Regions from separate parts of the Paraburkholderia sp. GAS448 genome, predicted to be linked through region 2. Evidence: predicted binding sites of a transcription regulator. Region 2 holds the regulator's gene; the other holds the start of a gene.
The links. The regulator FNR, encoded in region 2, switches genes on or off when oxygen is low (the NO sensors DNR and NnrR bind a similar motif). The targets are predictions, from matches to a motif close to TTGATNNNNATCAA.
Positions count from the first base shown of each region.

Region 1: a site for FNR is predicted at 2,336-2,349, ahead of P3T23_RS33010 (potassium channel family protein). Genes of this name have one in related genera too.

Region 1 is NZ_JBNDKT010000025.1:2,985-7,404, forward strand. Features, by position in the region: gene P3T23_RS33000 (transporter) at 1-125, opposite strand, end outside; gene P3T23_RS33005 (RNA-binding protein) at 1,025-1,282, shown strand; gene P3T23_RS33010 (potassium channel family protein) at 1,722-2,276, opposite strand; gene P3T23_RS33015 (alpha/beta fold hydrolase) at 2,474-3,412, shown strand; gene P3T23_RS33020 (class I SAM-dependent methyltransferase) at 3,912-4,420, shown strand, end outside.
Region 2 is NZ_JBNDKT010000008.1:40,010-44,429, reverse strand. Features, by position in the region: gene P3T23_RS16850 (c-type cytochrome) at 1-58, opposite strand, end outside; gene P3T23_RS16845 (DUF1488 domain-containing protein) at 251-526, shown strand; gene P3T23_RS16840 (zinc-dependent alcohol dehydrogenase family protein) at 631-1,617, shown strand; gene fnr (fumarate/nitrate reduction transcriptional regulator Fnr) at 1,733-2,521, opposite strand; gene P3T23_RS16830 (hypothetical protein) at 2,514-2,849, opposite strand; gene P3T23_RS16825 (response regulator) at 2,872-3,519, opposite strand; gene P3T23_RS16820 (PAS domain S-box protein) at 3,516-4,420, opposite strand, start outside.

The DNA of each region.
Region 1 (4,420 bases), on a different contig from region 2:
GTGCCGATCGGTGAGGGCGAATAGCTGCGCGGCTCCAGCTCCTGCGCTTGCGCCGTGATCGCCAGAAGCAGGAGCGCGACGGCGCCGGCGTGCCGAAGCGTCCAGTGGATGAATGGACCCCTCATGGTCAGGTCTACATGACTGGCCGGCGACAGCGACGATGCACGGCGCGATCGGAGTGGGAACCGCGACGTGATTGACCCAGCGTATCAGTGAGCTCGGTCACGGGGTATAGGAATCTTGGTCCAATAGTTCGCGCCGGCTACCGGTCATGGGACGAACGCGCCGCACAGTGTGTCCGGTAAAGGGTTCCGCGAGTCCCCGCAACGCGGCTTGCCGCCGTCCGGCAGGATCAGGCGCGTTCCCGGGACGACGTCACGATCAACGGCTGCCATCCACAGATAGATCATATATGACCAGTGGCAACGCTGCTATTGGACCTTGGTCGCATGTCGGCGCAACGGAGCGCACCGCTTGCCACCTACGCGCGATTCGCTTCTCTGGGATCCGAGGGAAAGCATGGCGTGGCGTCGATTGCGCCAGTTCGCGGCACGCAGAAACAGACATCGCGGCTGGCCCCTATCGAAAAACGGAGAATGGTCTGTATGGCAGATGTGCCCGCGACACGGGAATCGGCGCAAATGTCTCCTTTCCGAAGATCTCCGGTCGCCCGAAAGGGAATGTTTGTCAATCCGCTGCGGGCGGCTCCTGGCCGAATTCTGCCCGATGACGCCGAACGCCCGAACTCCCAAACCGCGCATCGCGCGGAGGACCGTAGCCGACCCGTTTCTGCCGCTCGGTCCGGTCTGGTGCAACTACGGCGGCTGCTTCCAAAAGTACAGCGGCCATTCGGACGCGTGCTGGTGCCTAACGTTGCCATCGCGCCTGCCGACTAACGCCGCCGCTGGGCCTGATATAAGCGTCTCGCGAGACCATGCGTCGGCAAGCGACGCTTGTCGCCATAGTACGCGGCTTACCGTCTACAATGAGACGAGGTAAAGGCTATGCTCCGGAGGACGTCACTATGGCCATATTCTGGATAGCCAATGTCGAAACCGATACCACCGATAATGAAATCATGGAATTCCTGTGCGGCTATGGGTTTCCACGTTTCGATACGATAGAGCGGTTGGCTGGAACGGGCCGAAGTCCCGCAGTTTTGCTCGGATTCGACAACGTGGGCGCGAATTTGCTGCGTCACCTGCAACCGCGTGTGCACGCCGTATTCTGGAAGGGCCGAACGCTCACGGCTCATGTGATCGTGCAACACAAAGAGTCGTAATGAAAGACTCGATCTCTTCGCATCTCGCGTGCCACTCTGACCGATGAAAACGTTGCCAAACGGGTTTGCAGGCGAGACCCGAAGTGTCGAAAGGTAGCAACTGGTTCTAGGAAACTACCTCCACCGATGGGCGATACCCGACCCAGTCGAACCGTCATTCAGGTAAGGGCGGCAATGGAATGCACAGCGGCCACAGGCTCTTAGCATGAGCCCGGTGATCAGAAAAGTATGCTACGCCGCCGCGGGCCCATACGTATGTCATCCTTTGAAAAATGGGATCGCGCGGACTATCCCGTCAGGATTTGGATGAGCCGGATTCACCGCCCCCTAAGTGCAATGACACAATTCGCGCGAGCACGATAGCAGGATAGAGCTGGCCAACTAGCGCCTCAAGATTCGTGAGTGATCTCGCCTGAGGCGCGACGGGCAGAATGTCGCCTTAACCTGCTGTGGTCAACGTGACAAAACTGAAATAGATCCAGGTCGAGCGATCCAGTGAATTTGTGTGGAGGGACGCACTATAGAATGCCTTGGGAACGAGGATACTGACGAGTTGGTAAGCTTGGGCCCAAGCCACGCCTACCAATATATAAAGAGCAATAGCTCCGTGGATCCGGTCAAATGTCACCTTGCCTGGGCCGAACACATTCATTCCAATGGTTACGCTAATCAGCGCGACCGCAGCGAGCGTGGTGGCGTCACGTATTTCCAGTGTGAGATTGGCCTGAACTAACCAACTGGCCCAACGCACGACAATGGCAAGGAGAGCGACCGGGGCGATCAGCAGGAAGGCTCTAGGTCGCTCTGTTGCCGATACCACGCCGACCAGGAGGACCAGCGAGAGCATCATGTCTTGCGCAATACGGCCTATCAGGCCCGGTTCCGCGAAGAACGGGACGCCGAACACAGCAATGACAAGGAGCACCAAAAGCACGCCCATGCTCGCCTTGCGTAGCGGTGCGACGCAGTCAGCCAATTGTTGCAAGTATGACATCACTTCGCCCCCTCAAACGGCCACCGGCATCAACCGTCAGTCATTTGAACAATTGCGGGCTGATCTGATTCAATTGCGCCGTAGCCTTGACATCGCCATCTGATGTCGCGCACTGACGAGCAATGTCGTCTGCTTCGAAGGAATGAAGGGCGCAGACTTAACTTGCCGCTCCAACGTTGCCTAATAACGGAGTCACCATGAATACAAAGAGTCCGCCTACCGATTCCCGCCCACGCAGGACTGATCCGAGCGGATCGTCCTCATCGACCCTCACTTATCACCGAGCGGAAGTTAAAGGTGTTGGCGTCTTCTATCGAGAGGCGGGGCCCAAAGACGCACCAACCATCGTGCTTCTTCACGGGTTTCCGTCGTCGTCGCGGATGTTTGATAGTCTCATTCCGCTGCTCGCGACACACTACCACCTTATCGCACCGGACTATCCTGGCTTCGGCCACAGCGACGCACCGCCGCCTTCGCAGTTCGCCTACACGTTCGATCACCTCGCCGAGACGATCGATGGCCTACTCGAACAGCTTCGCATCGACCGTTACAGCTTTTATCTGCAGGACTACGGTGGTCCGATCGGATTCCGAATCATGCTGGCACATCCCGAGCGTCTTGAAGCGCTAGTGATCCAGAACGCCAATAGCCACGAGGAAAGTCTCGGGCAAAAGTGGACGGCCATCAAGGAGTACTGGGCTGATCCTGCCGCGCGTCCAGAAGTGTTCACCGCGTTCACATCGTTCGAAAGTACAAAATATCGTCACGACGGTGAGAGCCCGAACCCCGAACGCTACAGCCCGGACACCTGGACGGACGAGTACGCGTTTCTCAATCGTCCGGGCCAGTCTGAAATCCAGGCCGCGCTGCTTTATGACTACCGTACGAACGTGGCGGCCTATGGAGCTTGGCAAGAATGGATGAGAACGCAACAGCCTCCCGCGCTCATCCTGTGGGGACGCTACGACAGATCCTTCATTGCGGCCGGAGCTGCTGCCTACCAGCGTGATTTGCCAAATGCGCAAGTCCATCTGCTCGACGCAGGCCACTTTGCACTTGATGAAAAAGTGGATGACATAGCGGCACTGATGAACGAGTTTCTCGACGCGTTCTATCTGCGACAAGCGGATGAATGACCTTCGACTCCGGGCATTGATCGGGCACGCCAGCACCGGCGATTGGTTGCTGACTGACTAACCGCGGGGAGTCGGCGCGGATGCCGGCGGCATGCTTGAGGTGCGCGCCGAGCGTCTAATGCAGCACCAGTGAGAACTCAGTTCAGGGGTATCAGGTAGCTGGACTGGTCCCACCACCGTGAGGGCTTGGCCACAGAAAGGTCTGCACCCGCAAACAAGTCCACAAATTATCTGGCGCAAGTCCCGAGAAGACAGCTTGCAGCTTATCAGCAGACGTTCACCGGCCCAACCCGAAGGGCCCTTCTTGGCCGCTAGCTGCCTCTCACGACCGAAGGCCCGTCCCGTGAAGCCGTTCGTCGGCTAGCGGCTCATCATAAGCAACCGGGAGTACTATCCTACCTGCTCGTGCGGAAGAGCCGCGCGTTGATCCCCGATCTTTCACCAGGAAAGACTCGGTTTGAATTCTGTTTGCAGGATATCTCGCGAAAGGACTTTGACTATGGATGACATCTCTCCAGACGCCTTCGTAGATGCCGTAAGCGGATATCAGAAGACGGCTGCGATGAAAGCCGCGCTTGCGCTCGATCTGTTCACCGCGATCGCGAGTGAGAACGGCGAGCTGGAGCTCATATCCAAGCGTGTGCAGGCCTCCGAGCGCGGTGTGCGCATGCTGTGCGACTACCTGACAGTGCAGGGGTTCCTGCAGAAAGAGGTGGGGCGCTATCGATTGACACCCTCGACTTCCGCGTTCCTTACGAGTTCCTCGCCGGCCTGGATGGGAAGCATTGTGGATTTTATCGCGGCGCCCGAAATGACGACACTGTGGCTGGAGGACCCGGTTGCGTTCGTTCGCAATGGAGGATCCGTGGGGCTGGGCAACATGGCCCCCGACAATCCCGTCTGGGTGAAATTCGCGCGCGCGATGGTGCCCTTCGTGACGCAAACCGCACAGGACATAGCACAACAAGTGAGCACATGGCCGACGGCGCCGAAGCGCGTGCTCGACAT
Region 2 (4,420 bases):
GCGTCGCTTGCGGGCCGAAACTGGCCCGCCGCGCGCCCCATGACGGGCACACGATCATCGGGCGCCGAGGAGCGATTGATCTGGCTCAAGCCTGCCCCGGCACCATGTCTTGCAGTGCAGCACCGGCGGGCTATGCTGTATGAAGGCGCACGTCGCGCGTGGCGACGGCGGCCTCGCCATGCAGCATGGCCGGTGTCCGGGCCGAACCGCTGGCGCGTCACAGGGCCACGCATAGTGCGAGGCGAGGGTCATGCATATTCATTTTCCGCCGGAAATGCCAGAGTATTGCGCGAGGGATCTCGTGGTTGCCTTTACGGCTGTGGTAGACGGCAAGCGGGTTCAATGCGCCGTGACGGCAGAGGCGCTTGAAGATCATTTCGGCGCGGCGTCGCTGCGCGAAGACGATCTGCTCAGCGCGTTCGAAGCACACCGGTCCGCAATCGAACATTCGGCTGAGCGGATGTTGAAGGAAGTCGAAGGCAAGCCGGTGCTTCTGCATAGCGGGTTTTTCAGGTTCTGCCAGTGAATTTCCCCGGGCGGTCGCCGCGGCCGCTGGCGCAGCGCGCCTTTCTGGGGTGCGGACAAACCGCTGAGGCAGGCCATTCAGGCAGGCCGTTCAGGAGGCGAACCATGCGGGCGATGGTATTCGACGGCAACTCGGCGCTGCTACGCGAGATGGACGTATCCGACCCGATGCCGTCTGCGGGGCAGCTGCTGATCGATATCCACGCCTGCGGGATTTGCCGCACGGATCTGCATGTGGTCGACGGCGAACTGACCGATCCGAAGCGACCGGTGATTCCCGGTCACGAGATCGTCGGCACGGTCGCCGGGCTCGGCGCGGGTGTCGACGGTTTCGCCGTGGGCGATCGTGTCGGCGTGCCGTGGGTGGGGCGCACCTGCGGACACTGCCGTTATTGCCATTCACACCACGAAAATCTCTGCGACGACCCGGGTTTCACGGGCTACACGATCGATGGCGGCTACGCAGAACGTACAGTGGCGGACAGCCGTTACTGCTTTCACCTGCCGCCTCAGTACTCCGATGTGGAAGCCGCGCCGCTGCTGTGCGCGGGCCTGATCGGCTACAGGACCTTGAAGATGGCGGGTGACGCGAGGCGCATCGGCATTTACGGCTTTGGGGCGGCCGCGCATATCGTCGCACAGGTTGCGCGTCACGAGGGGCGCACGGTCTATGCTTTCACCCGCGCGGGAGACACCGCCGCGCAGCAACTCGCGCTGAGCCTCGGGGCGAGCTGGGCCGGCAGCAGCGGCGACGAGCCGCCGGAGGAACTCGACGCCGCGCTGCTCTTCGCCCCGGTGGGCGCGCTGGTGCCGGTTGCGCTCAAGGCGGTGGCGAAGGGCGGCATCGTCGTGTGCGGCGGAATTCACATGAGCGACATTCCGTCGTTTCCATACGCGTTCTTGTGGGGCGAGCGGCGCGTCGTGTCGGTGGCGAACCTGACGCGTGAAGACGGCGCGGCTTTCATGAAGCTGGCGGGCGAGAAGCGCCTTGTCATTACGACAACGCCCTATCCGCTTGGCGACGCCAACCGGGCACTCTCAGACCTGCGTGAGGGACGGCTGGCCGGCGCGGCAGTCCTGTCGATGAGGTGACGCAGAAGCGGACGGACGCTTCGCCGCCCGGATGGCGCGTCTGCCGGTTTCGCGTCGACGTGCCGCTGGATATCGCCGTGTATCGCAGGAGGTCACTCGACGCGTACAAACAGGCTCAAACCCGCTCGAGTCCTTCCGGATCGAGGATGCGAATCTGTTTGCCGCGCGCATCGACCAGTCCTTCCCGCTGGAATTTCGAGAACATGCGGCTGACGGTTTCGAGTTTCATGCCGAGATAGCTGCCGATTTCCTCGCGCGTCATCCGCAGGTTGAACTCCGCCGACGAGTAGCCGCGAGCCTTGAGCCGGGCCGACAGATTGAGCAGGAAAGCTGCGACGCGCTGCTCGGCCGACATCGTGCCGAGCAGCATCATCAGGACGGATTCGCGGACGATCTCGCTGCTCATCATCCGGTGCACGTGCTGCTGAATGCCCTTGACCTCCCGGCACAACGATTCGAGCAGGTGAAACGGGATGATGCAGACGTTGCTGTCTTCGATGGCGATCGCATCGAAGCTGTGATGGCCCGTGCTCACGCCATCCAGACCGAGCGCATCGCCCGCGAGATGAAATCCCGTCACCTGCTCGCGTCCGTCGCGATGCATGACGACGGTCTTGAACGACCCTGCGTGCACCGCGTAGATGCTCTGGAAAGCATCGCCCGCGCGATAGAGCGCCTCTGCCTGCCTGACCATGCGCGTCGAGCAGATGATCGCGTCGAGTCGTTGCAGTTCGAGCAGTGAGAGGCCTTGCGGCATGCAGACCGCGCGCATCGCGCAGGTCGAGCAGCGCGCGGCCGGCCGCAGGGCGCTGTTTGCGGCGCTGGCTACCCAGGGTGCGGGCGATACCGGCGCTGCGGGCAGGGCAACCGGCGCGGCGACGGGGTAGTCGGCTACGTCAGACATGATGTGCTCCTCGTTCCTGGGTGGTGCGAGCGAAATGCTCGCGCGCAATGTGCTCGATCGTGTCGCGGGTCAGCTCGAACTCGCTGGATCTGTCGAAGAAGTCGTGCGCTCCGAAGGCCATGCAGGCGGTGCGAAACGACGCGTTCGCGTTATCGGGAATATCGCAGGTCATGCGCTGCAGTATGGGAGGCACCGACCCGAAAACAAATCGTCCGTGTATGAAGTTGGCGTAGGCGGCGCGGAAGGTGTGTAGGGAAATGCCTACAAAAGAGGACCGATCAATGCCGCTTTGGAAGCGTCCCGGTTGCTCGGGCAGCGCGGCAGCCAAACCACGCCGGTACCCACGGCAATCAGATCTCGTCGTCCTCGCCGAAAAGCTTGTGGCGCACCGCATAGCGCACGAGCGCGGCTTCGTGCGGCATCTGCATCTTTTCAAGGATGCGGGTCTTGTAGGTGCTGACTGTCTTCGCGCTGACACACAGCTCCAGGGCGATTTCGGAGATCGTCTGGCCGGCCGCAATGCGTCGGAACACATCGAACTCCCGGTCCGACAGACGCTGATGCGGCAGCGTATCGACCGGTTCGTTGAGACTCTGCGCAAACTGCTCCGCCATCGCAAGGCTCACGTAGACGCCGCCGCTTGCGACCTTCGTGACCGCCGAGACCAGTTCGGCGCTGGCGCTTTCCTTCGTCAGATAGCCTGACGCGCCAGCCTTGAAGGCACGCACCGCATATTGCTGTTCCGCATGCATGGTCAGCACGAGGATGCGCAAGGCAGGCTTTTCGTCCTTGATCTGCCTGATGAGTTCGACGCCGTTGCGGCCGGGCATCGACAGGTCGAGCACCAGCACGTGGGCTTGCGTGCCGCGGATCAGCGCGATCGTGCTCGCGCCGTCGTTTGCCTCGCCGACCACCTCGAAGCCGCTTGCGTTCTGCAGGATATGCCGCAGGCCATCACGCACCAGCGTGTGGTCGTCGGCGATCAGCACCTTCGTCATGGCGGGTCCTCTTCGAGTTTTATCGCCTGTAGCGGGAACGTGACCGTGATCGCGAAGCCTTTCCCGTTCGCTGTGTCGATTTCGACGGACCCGCCCAGCATATGCACCCGCTCGCGGATGCCCAGCAGGCCAAAGGACTTCTCCGCCCGCGTATCGCGCTCGCCCGCGCCGTGTCCGTTGTCGACGATCCGCAGCACACAGGACGCGTCCTCGATGCGCATTGTCAGCATGACGAGTGTAGCGTCGGCATGCTTCGCGACGTTGGTCAGCGCTTCCTGCACGATGCGGAACAACGCCGTCGCGCCGTCGCGCGTGAAGCGGGTCTCGCCGGTTTCGATGCGGCGTTCGACGTCGATGCCGTAACGGCTCGTGAAATCGCTGGCGAGCCATTCGATTGCCGGAATCAGGCCGAGGTCATCCAGCATCACCGGCCGCAGGTCGGCGGCGATCCGCCGGACGGATGCGACCGTCGCGTCGATCAGCCGGCGCATGCCGTGCAACTGCCTGAAAATTTCGGGCCTTAAGGCGGGATCAGCGGTGAGCGCCATCTCGACCGACGAGAGATCCATTTTCAGCGCCGTCAACTGCTGGCCGAGATCATCGTGCAACTCGCGGGCGATGCGGGTTTTTTCCTCTTCACGCACATTCTGAAGGTTCGCGGACAGTTCGCGCAGTTCTTCGCGTGAGCGCTTCTGGGCATTGTCGGCTTTGACGCGTTCCGTCACGTCGCGCAGCATCACCGTGTACAGCTTGCCGGTCGCGTCGCGAATCTGCGAAATCGACGCTTCGATCGGGAATTCCTCGCCGTTCGCCCGCAATCCGAACAGCACACGCTGCCGGCCCATCTGGCGATCCGATACCCCGGTCACGCCGAACTGGTCGACGTGCCGCGCATGGGCGG